Regions from separate parts of the Rhizobium sp. RHZ01 genome, predicted to be linked through region 1. Evidence: predicted binding sites of a transcription regulator. Region 1 holds the regulator's gene; each other region holds the start of a gene.
What was found. The regulator PhoB, encoded in region 1, activates phosphate uptake and scavenging genes when phosphate is short. The targets are predictions, from matches to a motif close to TGTCATNNANCTGTCAT.

Region 1 (2,201 bases):
GCTCCGCGAGAACTACACGATTGTCATCGTGACGCACTCGATGCAGCAGGCCGCCCGTGTTTCGCAGCGCACAGCCATGTTCCACCTTGGCAACCTCGTCGAGGAGAATGACACCGACAAGATGTTCACCAACCCGGACGATCCGCGCACCCAGGACTACATCATGGGCCGCTTCGGTTGATCGGCCGTCTCGGTAGCACTTACGATATTCAAGGATGAGCCCTATGGCATCGACACATATCTTTTCTGCCTACGACGATGATTTGAAGTTCCTGTCCCGCCGTATCTCGGAAATGGGCGGCTTGGCCGAGCAGATGGTCTCGGATGCCGTACGCGCGCTCGTAAACGGCGATACGGCTCTTGCCCAGAAGGTCATCTCGGACGATGTGATCCTCGACCACGCGGAGCGCGAGATCGGCGACAAGGCGATCGTCACGATCGCCCGCCGCCAGCCGATGGCGGCCGATCTTCGCGAGATCATGGGCTCCATCCGCATCGCGGCAGACCTGGAGCGCGTCGGCGACCTGGGCAAGAACACTGCCAAGCGCGTCATTGCCGTACAGAGCGCCGGCGTGCCGCGCAAGCTCGCCCGCGGCCTCGAGCACCTGTCCGAGCTCGCCCTCGTCCAACTCAAGGAAGTCCTCGACGTCTACACGAGCCGTGCTGCCGACAAAGCAAAATCGGTCCGTGAGCGCGACGAGGAAATCGACGCGATGTACACCTCGCTGTTCCGTGAAATGCTCACCTACATGATGGAAGATCCGCGCAACATCACCAGCTGCACGCATCTTCTGTTCTGCGCCAAGAACATCGAGCGCATCGGCGACCACGCCACCAACATTGCCGAAACGATCTACTACATGGCCACCGGTGCCCAGCCGGAAGGCGAACGTCCGAAGGACGATACCGCCAACACCGTCGGCGCAGTCACTGAATAGTCATTCCGCGACCGCGCCCCCAGGAGACCGAAACGAATGATCCCTAAAGTAGCTGTCGTTGAAGACGAAGAAGCGCTGAGCGTGCTTCTCCGCTATAACCTTGAGGCCGAAGGCTTTGAGGTCGATACCATCCTGCGCGGCGACGAGGCCGAGATCCGGCTTCAGGAACGCACGCCGGACCTTCTCATCCTCGATTGGATGTTGCCGGGCGTGTCTGGCATCGAGCTCTGCCGCCGCCTGCGCATGCGGCCGGAAACCGAGCGCCTGCCGATCATCATGCTGACCGCCCGTGGCGAGGAAAGCGAACGGGTTCGCGGCCTCTCGACCGGTGCTGACGATTACGTCGTCAAGCCGTTCTCGACGCCGGAGCTTGTCGCTCGCGTCAAGGCGATGCTGCGTCGTGCCAAGCCCGAGGTGCTCTCGACGCTGCTGAAGTGCGGCGATATCGAGCTGGATCGCGAGACGCACCGCGTTCACCGCAAGAGCCGCGAAGTCCGCCTCGGCCCGACCGAATTCCGCCTTCTCGAGTTCTTGATGGCATCGCCCGGCCGCGTCTTCTCGCGCTCGCAGTTGCTCGACGGCGTCTGGGGTCACGACATCTATGTCGACGAGCGTACTGTTGACGTCCATGTCGGCCGCCTGCGCAAGGCTTTGAACTTTTCCAACATGCAGGACGTCATCCGCACCGTGCGCGGTGCCGGCTATTCGATGGAAGCCTGATCCTTTCAGGCGAGAGCCTGAGAGGTCTTTCCCTTACAACGAAAAACGGGCCCGCGAGGGCCCGTTTTCTTTATTCCTTATCCGGCTTCCGGGTCAGGCGACCCGGTTAGCGGCCTTGCGGCGCTCGTTGACCGGCTGGTAGGCCATGCGCTGATGATACGTGCAATACGGGGAAGAGTCCGGGGACTCGCAACCGCAGAAGTGGAAGTCGTCATTGAGCGGATCGCCGACCGGCCACTTGCAGGTGCGCTCGGTGAGCTCGGTGAGGCCAAGGCGGCGAGAAATCGGAACGATTACATTTGCGGCCGGACGGAAGCGGACTTCCTCCACCGTATCGATTTCGATCTCTTCCTTGAGCATCGTCGCGCCCTGTTGGCGGGTAACGGTGCGTGTGGTGATCCGCGAGGCGTAGTTCGTGGCGCGGGGCGCCGAAGTCGTGCGCTTGGGGGTTCTGACGGTGGTCGTCGAACCGCCGGCCTTGGCACGGCCGGGCAGACTCAAACGATGGACTTTACCAATGACGGCGTTACGACTTACACCGCC
Region 2 (2,201 bases), on a different contig from region 1:
GTGCTTTCTTCAACATGGTACTCTCCTGATTGACCGGTGTCCCCGGCGATCTCTGGTTAGAAGAAGGTGCCCATAACGCGGGCTTACGATCGAGGCCGCCCCTCTCAGAGACCGGCCAGCGCCAGCGGTTGCGAGCCGGCGGATTGATTGGCGGCAACGGCCGCGGGAATGTTGATCGAGGTCGAGGTCATCGTCTCGTCGATGCTGGCGCCATCCTTGTCGGTGCCGTAGATCTGCTTGACGGCATCGGCGGTCAATTCGGAAGGCCTGCCATCGAACACGACGCGGCCAGCGGCCATCCCGACGATGCGTTCGCAATAGTTGCGGGCCGTATCGAGCGTATGAAGGTTGGTGATGACGGTGATGCCTTCGCGCTCGTTGATATCGCGCAGCGCGTCCATGACGATCTTCGCATTGAGCGGGTCGAGCGAGGCGATCGGCTCGTCGGCGAGCACCATCTTCGGGTTCTGCATCAGGGCGCGGGCAATCGCCACGCGCTGCTGCTGGCCGCCCGACAGAGTGCCGGCCATCTGCAAAGCCGTCTGCTCGATGCCGAGACGCTCAAGGGCAGCGATGGCGTGGATGCGCTCTTCGCGGCTAAAAAGACCGAGCAGGCTCATCGTGGTCGAACGATGGTTGAGACGACCGAGCATGACGTTGGTCAGAACGTCGAGACGCGGAACGAGATTGAACTGCTGGAAGATCATCGCGCAATCGCGCTGCCAGTTGCGCAGCGCCTGGCCACGGAGACTGGAAACCTCGACGCCGGCGAAATGGATCGAGCCCGACGTCGGCTCCTGCAGGCGGTTGATCATGCGCAGAAGCGTGGACTTACCGGCGCCGGAACGGCCGATAATGCCGACCATCTGGCCCTGAGGAATGTCGAGCGTCACGGAATCAACAGCTGTCTTCCTTCCGAAACGGCGGGTGACATTCTTCAGTTCGAACATCATGCTCTTCCTCATAGTCCAGATGCGATATGAGGGAGTGCATTAGTCCCGGTTCATGAAGCTCCAATGTCAGTTTTATGTAAGGACTGTCATAATCGAGTTTTGGGGGATAACGAAGCCCGGCCGGTTTGCCTGAAGATAAGAGCCTGCCAGTCGGCGTCTCGCCTCGCGATTTCAACCCCCGGCCTGTCGCCATTGACGGTTGACCGGACCGCCAGTCGATGGCAGGCAATCCGGGACCCGACGATAGTGGAGTAAAGCGATGGACCAGACACTCTTCAAAAGCCTGTGCAAAGACGGGAAGTTCAAAGAGGCCCTCGCTCTCGCCATCCGCGGACACGAGGACGAGAAGTTCACGCCCAGCCGCTTTTCCATGGACAAGAAGACCGGACTGCCGATCTTCTACCGCGGCAACAAGCGCGTCGAACCTGACGAGACCGGTGAATGGCAGCTGGCGAAGAACCCATGGGCGTGAGGGCCGAAGCCAAGAGTTGATTGCGGCAACGGCGACGGCGGCGCGTGCAGCCACCTGGCCTCAAGGCGTTTCGGACAGCTGCGAGCGATATCCGTGCCGGCGGCGCCTATCGGAAACCTGCACTTCCGCGCGCGGGCCGACTTGGGTCAACTTTCATCGGATACCCTTGCCACGCCGTGACAGGCGGCCGCGCTCGGCGAGTTCATCCGCGCGCTCGTTGCCGGCAAGGCCCGAATGGCCCTTGCACCAGGCGATCGTCAGCAGGCGATTGCGCGAGAGTTGAGCGTCTATCGCCTTCCAAAAATCCGGATTTGCGATGGTGCGGCTTCGGACCTTCGCGTTGGCGCTTATCTTCTTCCAGCCGTTGTTCTTCCAGATGTGGCGCCAGTGATTGCAGCCTTTGACGGCGTAAACGGAGTCGGACCAGACGACGGCTGTTTCCCCCGCTGCATTGCTGTTGATCCACGCCACCGCTTCGAGCAGCGCGATCAGTTCGGTCGCATTGCTGGCGGTGTCCCTGACACAGCCAAAACCGGAGGCGACTTCGGCATCGTCGCGAAAGACCACAAATGCCCAGCCGCCCTCCCCTGAATCGGGTTCGTAACAACCGTCGGCGAAGACGTGGAGATCGTGCCTGGAGCCAATATTTTCAGCAAGGAGAATAGTGTCGGTGTTGTCGGTCATTTGCGCCTTGTGACATCCATCCGCGAGGACGGATCGCGGGAGGCTCGGTCTTATACCGAACCACCAGGAACGCCAGACCTATTCGGCAGCCG
Region 3 (2,201 bases), on a different contig from region 1:
CCCGACTGGGTTGTGAACAATCCCGATGGCAGCGTCACAGCCTCCGTCATGGGCACAAGCCGCACAGTCACGATCTCCAGCAAGGAAACGGTTCTCACGGCTCATGGCATCAGCGTGCCGGTGGACGTCTCCAGCGGCGCCCCGAAGGTCGTCGGCCCGGTCCCTGCCTGGATGACGGTCTACGATGACAACGTCCTTGCCGATCTCGGATTTGCCGGCGATGTCAGCATCTCGGTCGATCGCGTGAAAGTCCGCAAGCGCTTCCTCGGTTGGGCGAATTTCGTCTTCGACACGCAGTCGCCGTTCTTCGACAAGCCGGCGACCGAGGTTATCAGCCTGATCGTTTCGGGTCCGGACCTGAAGCCCGGCCAGTCCAACCTGTCGCTTGCCTTCGATAATATCTGGCACAACAGCGCCTGGCAGCACGGCGACGTCTGGACCAAGCTGTTCCAGACCATCGTGATGGCCTTTTTGGGAACGCTGCTCGGCGCGTTGCTTGCTTTCCCGCTGGCCTTTCTGGCTGCGCGCAATATCACCCCGAACAAGGTCCTGAACCAGGTCCTGAAGCGGTTCTTTGATTTCCTGCGCTCGGTCGACATGTTGATCTGGGCGCTCTTTCTGACCCGCGCCTTCGGTCCCGGTCCCTTGGCCGGCTCCGGCGCGATTTTCCTCACGGAAACGGGCACGCTCGGCAAGCTCTATTCCGAGGGTCTGGAAAACGTCGACAACAAGCCGCGCGAAGGCATCAAGTCGACCGGTGCCTCCACCGTGCTCACCCATCGCTATGGCATCATCCCGCAGATCGTCCCGGTCTTCGTCAGCCAGACGCTCTACCAGTGGGAATCGAACGTCCGCGGCGCAACGATCATCGGCGCGGTTGGCGCTGGCGGCATCGGTCTCAAGCTGTGGGAAGCGATGCGCACCAACGCGAACTGGGAAAACGTCGCCTACATGGTGCTGCTGATCCTGATCGTCGTGTTCCTGTTCGACATGGCGTCGAACGCCCTGCGTCACCGTCTGATGGGGACCAAGGCCCACTGAAAAAAGCGCGGGATCGTTCAGGACCATCATCATTCTGTCACGGAAATCTTTTAGCCGGAAGCCAGCTTGCGGTCGTGGTCAAATCACTGAAGACTGCGACCGCACTCCGAGCGATTCCCAGGATACGAGCCTTGCGCTACGCACTCTATTTCACACCGCCGAAGGATGACCCCTTGAACGGCACGGCCGCGCTCTGGCTCGGCCGCGATGCCTTCACCGGTGAAATTTATCCGGCTCCCGATTGTCCGGACCTGCCAGCCGCCGAGCAGTTCGAACTGACAGCCGATCCTCGCCGCTACGCTTTCCACGCGACGATCAAGGCACCGTTCCATCTGGCCGCCTCCGTCACCGAAAAGGACCTGATCCAGGTGGTCGAGGATTTCGCCGCCCGCACGTCCGCCTTCGACATTCCCGAGCTGGTGCTTGGGCAGTTGGGTAAATTCTTTGCGCTGGTGCCCGCTTTTCTGCATCCGCCGCTTCAGGATTTCGCCGCCACGGTGGTAAAATCCTTCGAACCGTTTCGCGCCGCGTTGTCGGATGCGGATATAGCGCGCCGCAACCCGGAGAAACTGAGCGAAAGCCAGAGGGCCAATCTGTTGCGCTGGGGCTATCCCTATGTGATGGATGATTTCGGGTTCCACATGACGCTGACCGGCCAGGTGCCGCAGGAGCGTGCAGGCGTGATGAAGGCCATTCTGGCGGAGCGTTTCGCCGCCTTTATCGGCCGCCCGCTCCCCATTTGCGGCCTTGCCGTTTTCGTCGAGGAGGCGCGGGGCGCGCCGTTCAAAGCCCATTCCTGGTGGCCGCTCGCCGGCGCTAAAAATTGAAAGACCATATTCGATGACCAAAGAAACAGTCTTCTCAAATGCCCGCATCGTTCTCGAGAATGAGATCGTTGAAGGATCGGTCCTCGTCCGCGATGGCAAGATCGCCGATATCTCGACGGGCAGTTCCCGCGTCGGTGAGGATTTCGAAGGCGATTATCTGATCCCGGGTCTCGTCGAACTGCACACCGACCATCTGGAAGGTCACTATTCGCCGCGCCCCGGCCTGCGTTGGCACAAGACGGCGGCAATCCAGGCGCACGACGCACAGATCGTCACCTCAGGCATCACCACGGTTTTCGACTGCCTGCGCATGGGCGCCGACGAGGACGGCGG
Region 4 (2,201 bases), on a different contig from region 1:
TATGCGGATGTCGGCCGCGTCTTTGGCGCGTCGCCGGCGCGCGCCTTCTTTCGGATCACGCTGCCGCTGTCGGCGCCCGGGCTCGTTGCCAGCCTGATGCTGGTCTTTGCCGCGGCGATCGAGGAATACGGTATGCCCGCTGCCCTTGGTCGTCGTGCCGGCTTCCAGGTGCTGGTCACCGGTATCGACCTGCGGATCTCGGATTGGCCGATCGATCTGCCGGGAGCGGCGATCCTGTCGATCCTGCTCGTCGTCATGTCTCTGCTGACATTCCTGCTGCAGCGATGGATCCTCGCCCGACGCTCCTATCAAACGGTGGGCGGCAAACCTGCTGCCAAGGACAAGCGACCGCTTGGGGCGATGAAGGTTCCCGTGATGATCGCCTTTGCCGTGGTTGCCTTCCTGGCAACGGGCGTGCCACTGCTATCGATCCTGCTCACGGCGCTGTCGCGGACGATTTCCGGTGGTCTGGCGCTCGACAACATCAGCGCCGAAAACTTCCTGTCGGTCTTCAACAACATTGCCGGCGCTCTGGGGGCGCTCGCCAACAGCTTCTCGCTTGGCATCGGCACGGCCTTGATTACCGGGCTCATCGGCGTGCTGGCCGCCTATACGGTCGTCAAGACGAAGATCCGCGGACGCGTGGCGATCGACACGATGACGATCCTGCCGAATGCGCTGCCGGGCATCGTCGTTGCCGTCGGGCTGATCCTTGCCTGGAACATGCCATGGCTGCCGGCGACCCCCTACAACACGGCATTCATCCTGCTGCTCGCCTATTGCTGCATACTGCTGCCGCAGCCGGTGCGCTATACGACCGCGGCCTTCCAGCAGATCGGGGATAGCCTGGAAGCGGCGGCCCGGGTCTTCGGCGCAAGCGGGGTAACCGCCTTTCGCCGCATCCTCCTGCCGCTCGTCTTCCCGAGCCTTGCTTCGGCGATGCTATTGGTCTTTGCGCTCGCCTCGCGCGAACTGGTGGCCTCGGTTGTCGTGGCGCCTGTCGGCATGCAGACGATCGCCACCTTCATCTGGCGCCAGTTCGAACAGGGATCGATCGGGCTCGGCATGGCGATGGCCTTCATCGCTATCCTCATCACGACGCTCTTGCCGCTTCTGCTGCTGACGCTGCTTCGCCGCAGTGGTTTGGTGGCGGAATAGCGCCTCACCGGCGACGCCTCGTAGCAAAACTGTCGCTGAAGTTTCGAAAAACCGTCATGCCGCCTTCAAACGCATGACATGACAGCCGCCATAGGTTCGGCCCTCCCGTTAGCCGGATAGACCTTGGCATGACATTGACTGAAACAACCCGCCGACGCTTCCTCTCATCCATGGGCGCCGTTGGCGGATTTGCACTGGCGGGGCTGGCGATGCCCTACTATGCGCGCGGCTCGTCAAGTCGCCCGGTCTTTACAGCAGGCGTGCAATCCGGCGATGTCGATGCGAATTCGGGTATGGTCTGGGCGCAGGTGAACCGGCCGGCACGACTGCATGTCGAGTATTCGACGAGCGACCGGTTCGCCAACGCGGTGCGCGTCGCGCCCATAGACGTGACACCGGGCACCAATCTTGCGGGAAAGCTGCTGCTCCAGAATCTCCCTGATGATCAAGAGATCTTCTATCGCTTTCGTGCGGCCAACCTGCAGGACCTCAACGACCTGTCGGAACCCATCCATGGACAGTTTCGCACGGCGCCGGCGGGCAAGCGCAGCATCCGCTTCGCGTGGTCTGGGGATACGGCCGGCCAGGGCTGGGGCATCGACGAGGAGGGGATGCGCACCTATTCGACGATCGCCTACCATCGCCCGGATTTCATGATCCATTCGGGCGACACTATTTACGCCGACAATCCGATCACGGACGAGGTCAGGCTGCGAGATGGCGGCGTTTGGAAAAACCGCGTCGTCACCGAGGCAAAGCGCGACATCGCGCAGACGCTCGACCAGTTTCGCGGCCAGTGGACCTATAATCTGCTCGACGAGCACGTGAAGGCGTTCAATGCGGTCTGCCCTGTCTTCTACCAATGGGACGATCACGAGGTGCTGAACAACTGGTCGCCCTCGACCGACCTCCGTGATGATGATCGCTACAAGGAAAAATCGATCGCCACGCTTGCTGCCCGCGCAAGCCGTGCCTTCCACGAGATGACGCCGATCCGTTACGTGGCCGATGAGCCCGGTCGGATCTACCGCAAGGTGTCTTAC

Region 2: the regulator PhoB is predicted to act here: its motif matches at 1,006-1,022, upstream of phnC (phosphonate ABC transporter ATP-binding protein).
Region 3: the regulator PhoB is predicted to act here: its motif matches at 1,066-1,082, upstream of IB248_RS07615 (DUF1045 domain-containing protein).
Region 4: the regulator PhoB is predicted to act here: its motif matches at 1,211-1,227, upstream of IB248_RS27005 (alkaline phosphatase D family protein).

The regions. Positions count from the first base shown of each region.
Region 1 covers NZ_JACUZZ010000002.1:263,616-265,816, forward strand. Annotated here, with positions in the region: gene pstB (phosphate ABC transporter ATP-binding protein PstB) at 1-181, shown strand, start outside; gene phoU (phosphate signaling complex protein PhoU) at 225-938, shown strand; gene phoB (phosphate regulon transcriptional regulator PhoB) at 975-1,658, shown strand; gene IB248_RS04085 (GcrA family cell cycle regulator) at 1,752-2,201, opposite strand, start outside.
Region 2 covers NZ_JACUZZ010000005.1:27,167-29,367, forward strand. Annotated here, with positions in the region: gene phnD (phosphonate ABC transporter substrate-binding protein) at 1-16, opposite strand, end outside; gene phnC (phosphonate ABC transporter ATP-binding protein) at 105-950, opposite strand; gene IB248_RS07640 (hypothetical protein) at 1,213-1,425, shown strand; gene IB248_RS07645 (ribonuclease H) at 1,579-2,109, opposite strand; gene IB248_RS07650 (hypothetical protein) at 2,188-2,201, opposite strand, start outside.
Region 3 covers NZ_JACUZZ010000005.1:22,726-24,926, reverse strand. Annotated here, with positions in the region: gene phnE (phosphonate ABC transporter, permease protein PhnE) at 1-1,041, shown strand, start outside; gene IB248_RS07615 (DUF1045 domain-containing protein) at 1,173-1,868, shown strand; gene IB248_RS07610 (alpha-D-ribose 1-methylphosphonate 5-triphosphate diphosphatase) at 1,882-2,201, shown strand, end outside.
Region 4 covers NZ_JACUZZ010000034.1:61,938-64,138, forward strand. Annotated here, with positions in the region: gene IB248_RS27000 (iron ABC transporter permease) at 1-1,158, shown strand, start outside; gene IB248_RS27005 (alkaline phosphatase D family protein) at 1,287-2,201, shown strand, end outside.